3 regions of the Pseudoalteromonas sp. APC 3694 genome follow, and region 2 is predicted to be linked to each of the others. Evidence: predicted binding sites of a transcription regulator. Region 2 holds the regulator's gene; each other region holds the start of a gene.
What was found. Region 2 encodes ArgR, which controls arginine synthesis, uptake and breakdown. Its sites were predicted from a motif close to ANTGAATANNTATTCANT; they were not measured.
Positions count from the first base shown of each region.

Region 1: argC (N-acetyl-gamma-glutamyl-phosphate reductase) is a predicted target of ArgR. The motif match lies at 1,166-1,183, and genes of this name have one in related genera.
Region 3: QMA00_RS02595 (arginase family protein) is a predicted target of ArgR. The motif match lies at 1,385-1,402, and genes of this name have one in related genera.

Region 1 is NZ_JASDDE010000092.1:142-3,432, forward strand. It holds gene argE (acetylornithine deacetylase) at 1-1,109, opposite strand, end outside; gene argC (N-acetyl-gamma-glutamyl-phosphate reductase) at 1,331-2,344, shown strand; gene argB (acetylglutamate kinase) at 2,341-3,108, shown strand; gene QMA00_RS18100 (ornithine carbamoyltransferase) at 3,116-3,291, shown strand, end outside.
Region 2 is NZ_JASDDE010000078.1:192-3,482, forward strand. It holds gene mdh (malate dehydrogenase) at 1-873, opposite strand, end outside; gene argR (transcriptional regulator ArgR) at 1,099-1,566, shown strand; gene QMA00_RS17290 (Dyp-type peroxidase) at 1,624-2,523, opposite strand; gene QMA00_RS17295 (ABC transporter ATP-binding protein) at 2,563-3,291, opposite strand, start outside.
Region 3 is NZ_JASDDE010000004.1:38,149-41,439, forward strand. It holds gene QMA00_RS02590 (transporter substrate-binding domain-containing protein) at 1-92, opposite strand, end outside; gene QMA00_RS02595 (arginase family protein) at 239-1,348, opposite strand; gene udp (uridine phosphorylase) at 1,761-2,516, shown strand; gene cdd (cytidine deaminase) at 2,505-3,291, opposite strand, start outside.

The DNA.
Region 1 (3,291 bases), on a different contig from region 2:
TGTTGCGAAGGCTTTATTTTTTCCATCGCTAAATATTCATCGGGCTGATGCGCTTGGTTAATTGAACCCGGTCCCATGACGATGGTTTCACAACCCAGTTGTTGTATAAATGGTGCCTCAGTACAGTAATTAACAGCCACTGCTTTTTGCCCTGCTATATTTTCGGCTAGTTTAACTAACGCGCTGTCTGTGCTTCCTGTAAATGCTGGAATTGGCTCATGTAAATCAATCACACTGACCGAATTAGGGTATTGCTGATTTATATCGTAGGTTGCATCAAGCAGCAATGCTTGTAGCTCTTGTACACTTAAGCCAGGAAGAGGGCGCATATCAATGTGCATTTCACAGCAACCGCAAATCCGATTTGCATTATCGCCCCCATGAATATTACCTAAATTGAGCGTTGGGTGAGGAATTTCAAAGTGATTTATTGAATATTTATTCTTAATTTGTTCTTTTAAGATTAGCAATTTTGTAATCACTTTATGCATCACTTCGATGGCGTTAAGACCCCGTTCGGGATCTGAGCTATGTCCTGAACGGCCGACAACTCTTATTGCTGTACTCATATGACCTTTATGAGTAAATACCGGAGTCATATCAGTAGGTTCACCAATAATACAGCGACTTGGCTTTAAATTTGGGTGCTTACAGATTTGTTGTGCGCCAGCCATAGTGGTTTCTTCGTCTGCGGTGGCTAATATTAAAATTGGTTGTGTTTGTTGCTTTTCATCAAGCTCGCTAATAGCCTGCAGTACAAAAGCAAAAAAACCTTTCATATCAATGCTACCTAAGCCATATAGTTTATTATCTTGCTCAGTTAATTTAAATGGGTTGTGATTCCAACGACTATCATCAAATGGCACTGTATCAGTGTGGCCTGCTAGCATTAAACCGCCGTCGCCTTGACCACGTTTTGCTAATAAGTTGTAGCGACCTTTGTTGCCTTCTAACTCTATTATTTCACAGTTAAAACCTAAGCTTTCACACCATTGCGCTAGCAATTCAATGACACTTTTATTACTCATGCATAAATGATCTTCAATGGCACTGATAGAGGGGGCAGCAATCAATTGCTGGTACATCGAAATAAATGACGGCAGAGACATAAAAAATTCCAAAATAAGTATTCATTTTAATTGCATAACAATATAAAAGTATTTATGATGAATATCAATTCACTTTTTAAGCATAAATATATTAAAGTTACGCCATGAAAATAATACGACGATAGTTATCACTCATAAATTTAATCTGTTTGGCTGGGTTAGACCCTAGTGTAAACAAACAACATGGAATGTGGTCACTAATTTTAGATAAAGAGTAAATAATGAACGTAGTAATTATAGGTGCCAGCGGTTACAGCGGCGCAGAACTGGCTAGCTTAGTAGCAAAACATCCAACGCTTTCACTAACTGGCTGTTATGTATCAGCGCAAAGTTTAGATAAACATAAATTGCTTAGTGAATTGTATCCTGAGCATTTAGGGTTACTTGATTTACCTTTGCAGCCACTAAATGAACATGCACTTGCTGATATCACTCATTCAGCAGATTACGTTTGTCTGTGCACCGATCATAAAGTAAGTGTGGATTTAGCGCCTCAGTTTTTAGCGATGGGCAAAAAGGTATTTGACCTTTCTGGTGGCTATCGTCTTGCAAGTAATGATGATTACGTTACTTATTATGGCTTTGAACACCAACATCCAGAACTACTTAATCAAGCGGCTTATGGTCTTGCTGAATGGAATAGTAAAGCCATTACTGATGCTCAGTTAATTGCTGTTGCTGGCTGCTATCCAACGGCTGCATTAAATGCATTAAAGCCTCTGCAACAAGCGTGCTTGTTGAGTGATGAAAAAATTATTATTAATGCGGTTTCTGGCGTAACTGGCGCAGGGCGAAAAGCCAGCATCGGTACGCATTTTTGTGAGGTATCACTTGCACCCTATGGTTTGTTTAATCACCGTCATGGGCCTGAAATACAACAGCACCTATGTCATGAGGTGTTATTTACTCCTCATTTAGGTAATTTCCCGCGCGGTATTTTAGAAACTATTTATGTGCAATTAAAGCCGGGTGTGACCAGTGAGCAAGTAGCTAAAGCGTATCAAGTCTTAGCGGATGAGCCATTAATTCGTTTGCTTGGCAGCAAAATCCCTTCGATTAAAGGGGTGGCTAAACAACCTTATGTAGATATTGCGTGGCAGCAGCAAGGCTCACAGTTAATAGTAATGGCAGCAATTGACAACTTATTAAAAGGGGCAGCTGGTCAGGCTCTGCAATGTATTAATTTGTCAATGGGTTTGCCTCACACTACAGGCTTAGTAGGAGCGTTTAAATGAGCAGTAAAACGTGGGTTATTAAACTCGGTGGCGCAGTACTCAATACTGAAAATGCCGCTAAAGCGCTTTTTGAGGTTCTTAATGAGCAACATGATGCACAATTTGTCATTGTGCATGGCGGTGGCTCATTAGTTGATAGCTGGTTAAAAGAGGCTGGTTTTGCCAGTGCTAAACACCAAGGTTTACGTATTAGCCCTAAAGAACAGATGCCTTATATTGTTGGAGCCCTTGCGGGTGCGGCAAACAAACAACTCATGGCGCAAGCAATTAATGTTGGTCATAAGCCGGTGGGGTTAAGTTTATATGAAGCAGGGATCACCGCCTCGCAAAAATTAAAAGCATTGGGTCAAGTAGGTCAATGTCACAACAATGCTGATTCTATTATTAATGATTTACTCAGTGCTGGCCGGTTACCAATCATCAGTTCTATCGGCTTTGATGAGCAGGGCTTGTTATACAATGTTAATGCCGATGAAGCAGCCGCCGCAATGGCAAATAATTTAAATGCAGAACTTATTTTTATGACGGACGTAGAGGCGGTACTTGATGCCAATAAGCAGCCTTTACATCAACTTGACACAAAACACATTGATACTTTAATTGCAGAGGGAGTAATTGTGGGCGGGATGGAGGTCAAAGTTAAGACCAGTCTTCACGCTGCCCAACATTTACGACGCGGTGTGTACATTTCCAGCTGGCAAAAGCCAGAAAATTTAACGGCTTTGCTGCAAGGCGAGCACGTCGGAACTAAAGTGACACCATAGGTTGAATATGTTTAAAGATTTTATAACGGGTCTAGAATTAGACCAACAAGGCGCCCTTAATTTATTAAAATTAGCGCAAGATATTAAAGAAAGCCCTGCAAAGTATAGCCAAGTGTTAGCTGGTAAGTCAGTGGTTACTTTGTTCGAAAAGCAAAGTTTACGCACGCGCTTATCGTTTGATAT
Region 2 (3,291 bases):
TTTTGCTTGCTCTTCAAATGCGCTTAAAGTGCCGTAAGAAAGAATTTCTTCTACGCCATTTTTACCTAAACGTACTGGATGTGCGAAGTACTCTGCATCGCCATTTTCAACAGCAACGTATGCATAATCTACAACGTCTTCACCTTGTAAGCCTTTAACTAAAGACATACAAAAACGTGCAGCAGCAGCACCCATAGATAATGTTGCAGAACCACCGCCCGCTTTAGCATTAACTACTTCAGTACCCGCGTTTTGGATACGTGGAGTCAGTGCAGCCACTTCTTCATCAGTGAAAGTAACACCTTCAACTTGAGAAAGTAACGGTAGGATAGTTGTGCCTGAGTGGCCACCAATTACTGGAACTTTAACGCTTGCTACGTCAACGCCTTTAAGCTCAGCAATGAACGCTTCAGAACGGATCACATCGAGTGTTGTAATACCGAATACACGTTTAGCATCATAAGTACCTGCTTTTTTAAATACTTCAGCAACAATTGGTACAGTGCCGTTAACTGGGTTAGTAATAATACCCACAAGCGCTTTAGGACAGTTAGCAACAATGCCTTCTGCTAGTGTTTTGATGATACCAGCGTTAACATTAAATAAATCAGCACGATCCATACCTGGCTTACGTGGCATACCCGCTGGGATAAGAACGATATCACAACCTGTTAATGCTTTATCTAAATCGTCAGCACCAAAACCTGCAACTTTAACATCTGTTGGGATGTGAGAAAGGTCAACAGCAACACCAGGAACTACTGGCGCAACATCATATAGTGATAATTCAGAGCCAGCTGGTAAACCTGTTTTTAATAATAAAGACAACGCTTGACCGATACCGCCTGCAGCACCTAATACAGCAACTTTCATTGGAATTCTCCGTGATTTGAGGTAGGAAATATTTGTGGTTCATAAGATAAAGAAATTAACGACTAAAAACAAATTTATCCTGCTTATTTTAGCTATATTTTCGACCATAGTTGTAAACTTTGCTGTTTAAACGCAGCAAAATGGCAACTTAAGCAAACAACTGCTGCATAATTATGCATTTTTGTGTAGAATTTGCAGTATCTATTACATAACTAATTAGACACTATGCAACCACAAGATAAACAAGAAGCATTGGTTAAAGCCTTTAAAGCACTTTTAAAAGAAGAAAACTTTGGCTCACAAGGCGAAATAGTTGATGCGTTAAAAGAGCAAGGCTTTGATAATATTAGCCAAAGTAAAGTGTCGCGAATGTTAAGTAAGTTTGGCGCGGTACGCACCCGTAATGCAAAACAAGAAATGGTATACTGTTTACCCGCCGAAATGGGGGTACCAACCGCTAAGAGCCCATTACGCCAGCTCGTTATTGATATTATGCATAACGAAATGATGATTATTATTCGCACCAGCCCAGGCGCTGCGCAGCTAATTGCCCGTTTACTTGATTCATTAGGTAAAGCAGATGGCGTATTAGGAACAATTGCCGGCGATGACACTATTTTTATTGCGCCAGCGAAAGTATCAGAAATAGACCTCACATTAGAGCGTGTGCGTATTTTGTTTGATACGGTTTAAACTCGTTTGGTTATCACTGTTACGGCTATACTGATACGTAGCCGTTACTGGCTTGTTTTATAACTGCTTTAAAAATCGCACTGAGGGTGCAAAAAACGCAGAGCCCATATCTGCTTGAGTAAAATCAAGCCAATGGTCGTAATACTCCCCCTGCCCTAATCGGCTATTGAGTACTTTCTCGAACGCATCCCCTTTAGCCGAGCACGTAATCATTAACATCCCCTGCTCATACACGTCGCCATAAGGCATACTTTGATTTAGTAATAATGCTTGCCCCTGTTCATCTTTTAATTCACTTCGGGTTGCATGGCTGCTCTCAAGTGCGGGGCTGAGCAAGGTATTATCAAGGCGTGTACGACCCATTATTTGCTCTTGTTCATGTAATGACAAATGCTGCCACAAGCTCAAGTCATGTTTGAAGCGCTGCACATGAATGTAACTACCTTGATCTTCAAAACTATCAGGTTTGTTTACTAACGCCGTTACGCGTTTTTGACGGCCATGTGGGGTATCGCCCGCATAAATAAAACCATTAAAATCACGACCATCTAAAAAACGGAAATTACGAACTTGCTCTACCAGCTCAACATCAGGGGTGAATAGTTTGAGTATTTGTAGTGCAAACAAGTGGTTTACATCTTCTCTGTCTGAGCGGATTTGCACAAACAAATCACATGGCCTTGCACTCATCACAAAATCGCTATGGGTGATATTAGGAAAGCTTTGCAGCTCACTTGGCATATAATCAGGCAGAATGTGTGGCCAATATTGCGCGCCAATGGCGACCATACAAGAAAGCATAGATTCAGAGAATTGATCACTAAACTCATCTTCAATATCGCTCACTTTTTTAAGCTTAGCGCGAAGTGATTCGTCGTGACCATCAAGTACATTAAAAAATAAGTGCAAACCGTGTAAGTTTGCTTCAGCACAAATCCCTGATTGCGCTTGCGCCATTGTCATTCCTTACTTTTTAGAGCAAAACACAGCGATTAATTACGATTTAAAAAAATTCACCGTGTGCGGTTTTATTTTTATTGTAACCTGTTCATTAATTTCAAATGACTGGCCATACTGGGCTGCAACTTCTATTTCTTGCTCATCAATAACCACAGTGTATACATAAGCGGAGCCAATAAAGCGACTACTTAATATACTAACCCGCTCAGATTGCTGTTGCGTATCGTTATTACTAACAAGTTCAAGTTGATGCGGACGCACATAAATAACGCCCTTATCGGCCACGCCATGCTGCTGTGGCTGTATTGATTCAACCACCCCAAACTGCGTTTCATATTCAGTGGCGGTTAATGCGGTTGCGCTTAAGTATATGCCCTGACCCAGAAACTCTGCAACCTCCTTTGAACGTGGTTTAGCAAAAAGCTGTTCTGGCGTACCTTGCTGCGCAATTTTACCTTGGTGCATAACCGCTAGCGTATCTGAAAAAGCAAACGCCTCTTCTTTTGAGTGAGTAACAAACACAGCCGATACTTGCTGCGCCTTAATAATGCGCCTAATGTCGGCAATTAACTCAAATCGTACTTGGGTATCAATATTAGAAAATGGCTCGTCAAGTAACAGTAAGCTAGGTTTATAAGCTAATGCGCGTGCAATCGCTACTCGCTGCTGTTGCCCACCAGAGAGTTGATGAGGGAATCTATCGGCGCAGCCTACCAAGTGTACCAGCTTTAGCATCTCACTTACGCGTGCGTGTTTATCCGCTTT
Region 3 (3,291 bases), on a different contig from region 2:
ACTTTATCGGCAGCATCACCTACTAAATTGTTATTCGCGTCCAGATACTGCGCAGGCGCGAAGTTCTCTGTTACAACAGTAAGTTTAGCCACACAATGATGGCTTACAATGAGCAATAATACACAATACCACTTAGTCACAATAACCCACTATATAAAATTTAAGATGTTACTTTTTTGGTAAAAGCAAATTTAATATAGCGGATTATTTACAAATAGCCAATTTTGGGCCTGTGGGATTAACGATTCATTGCTGCAATTAAGAATGCTGAAATTTTAGCGCCTTCTCTAAGCGTCGTCTCTGAGCTTGATTGCCCCACTAATGAGCTGTCGGTAAACGGTGCGATTTCCATCATATCTGCACCGGTTATTGGAAACTCATCAGCAATAGCTGACAAAATATCAAGCGCATGCTGTGGTGTTAATCCATTTTCTTCAGGCGTACCTGTCGCAGAGGCAAATTGCGCATCTAGTGCGTCAATATCAAAGCTTACATACACTTCATCAACCTTGTCGGCCTTTAATTGCGCGATTGTATCGGCAGCAACAGCGGCTGCGCCACGCTCAATAATTTCAGCTGCCCAGTGCTGTTTAACGCCAAAGGTACTTTCCCAATGTGATTTAGGCTTACCACTTGAGCGAATACCAAATTGAATTAAATGATGTGGCGCGGGTAAAAATTCTAAAATATGGGTACACCAAGAGCCAAAACATAAATCGATGCCTAAACGCTCAACCAATAAATCGGTGTGGGCGTCAAAATGAATAATAGCCGTACGCTTACCTTGGCTACGCTTTGCTTTTAAGTACGCTTTTGTCAGCGGGTAACTAATAGAATGATCGCCACCAATGCCAAAAATGCCTTTATCTTGGAATGTTGCATAAAAGCTGTCACATACATCTTCGGTAATAGACAGTGGACTTACGAAATGATCGTTATTGTCATTGCCATAAAGCGCTTTTTGGCAATTGGTAATTGTTGCCTCGTTTAAGTATTTATCGTGTAATAAATGCGGTATTACGCGCACATCACCTAAGTCAAATGAACGACACTGTGTTTGCTGGTCAATTAAAGCTGAACGTAAAAATAAAGGCCCCCAGTTTGCACCGCGTAAAATACCACCACCACAATCAGAGCTAATCCCCAGCATAACCGCTTTGTGGGGTGAGTTAGGTAATTCATTTAGCGAGTCACGCCATAAAGCATCGACATTTTCAGTTTGACCATATAATTTATTTCTGAGTGCTGCTTTGCGTTCTTTTGCCGTATTAACCGTGAATACACCGTCGCCAGGTGCACATAAACAGTGTTCAACTTTATTTTTAAATGCTTGAAATTGTGTGCTCATTGTAAACCCTTTTTCAATCTGAATATCTTGTCTATTATTGAGTAGTTATGCAAAACGACGAACGCTGAATAAATTAAAAATTAATTGTCTGTGGTTATAAAAATCACTGAACGTTGTGTTTTGCGAGGTTAGGTCAGCGGCAAAACAATACAAAACCTACTAACTAACCTTATGAATATAAACAATTTAAAATTTAGCTAACAACTCTTTTAGCTAGCTACTGGTTTGCTCTGAGGTATGAATATAGTGTCTGAGCAAACAAGTCAACTGGCTCATTTTGTTAGTGATTTTAGCCATTGATTGAATATTCAGAGTTGATGAATAAATCAATACGGACATCCGTCCTGTACTTCATTTAGGTTTCTCGTAATCATGTTAAATTGACAACAACTCTTATTAAAAAGGCTTAGTTATGGAAAAGGTATTTCACTTAGGACTGTGTATTGATGATTTAAAAGGTGCGAAACTGGCTATTGTTCCAGGGGATCCAGATCGTGCAGCACGCATTTCACAGTTCTTAGATAATCCAACCTGCCTTGCTCAAACGCGTGAGTTTCACATTTATTTAGGCCAATTAAACGGCCACTCAGTGGTTGTATGTTCAACCGGTATCGGCGGCCCTTCAACGTCAATTGCGGTTGAAGAACTGGCTCAACTTGGCGTACGTAGCTTTCTTCGCATTGGCACAACAGGCGCGATTCAGCCGCACATTAACGAAGGCGATATTTTAATTAGCCAAGCCTCAGTTCGTTTAGATGGCGCGAGTCAGCATTTTGCACCGCTGTGCTACCCAGCTGTTTCTGATTTTTTTGCCACTCAAGCGATGGTAAAAGCCTGTGAAAACCTAAACATCGATTTTCATATCGGTATCACCGCTTCAAGCGATACCTTCTACCCAGGACAAGAGCGTTACGATACGCATTCTGGTTATGTTCCTAAGTCATTACAGGGTAGCTGTGAAGAATGGCAAAAACTAGGCGTGATGAACTACGAAATGGAATCGGCTACTTTATTTACTATGTGTGCCGCTCTTGGCCTACAAGCAGCCTGTGTTGCAGGTGTATTAGTAAATAGAACACGTCAAGAAATTCCTAACGTAGACCACGGCGAGATTGAGAAAAAATCGGTTGCCGTGGTACTTGAAGCCGCTAAAGTGTTACTTGGCTAATGTTACGCTAATAACCTCAAGTGTTGGCAAGCCAGTAAAGCTTGCTAACACGGCTTTTGCCACCCCTGATTGGTTTTCATGACCAGCCGTTTCTAATAACGTAACTGATTTAACTGTTTGCTTATCAAAGCTCAGTCCTGCTAAAAACAACTGACTCACAGCACTTTGTAATGGCGATAAACTCGGGCTGTACGCTGCATTTTCTGCATAGCTGCCATAAAAATCACCGTTTTCAAACGTACTTATTTTTACTGCACTGTAATTTTGGCTGTATGGCACATAAGCCGCTAAAGCATAGCTCATCAGCTTTTCATCAAGTTGTTTGTTTTCAAAGCAATTAGTTTGCTCTGCTGGGTTAAATAAGCTGTGCTCATTGCCTAAATCGGTTGGTCCAAATGAATGAGGTAATAACTCTGCCAATTTAAAGTTTTGTGCTGGCAGTAAAATATCAAGCTCTTTCGCATCAGCGAGTTCATTCATAAATTGACGACAGTACCCACATGGGACATCACTAATCGCTATTTTAAGAATTTTTTTACCGCCATTTAACCAGGCATTATTAATGGCAGATTGCTCACCGTGCACCACTAAACTAAGTGCTTGATGGTCAAACTCAGCGTTAGCGCCAAAGTAAAAAGTGGTGTTTCCTTGTGAATCAAGCCCTTTTACAATTGCGCCGACATGAAATTTGGAAATAGGTGCAACGGAAAACTCTGAAGCCATAGGCACTAAGCCTTGTAATAATGCATCGTCGCTAACATTAAGCTCGGTGCAA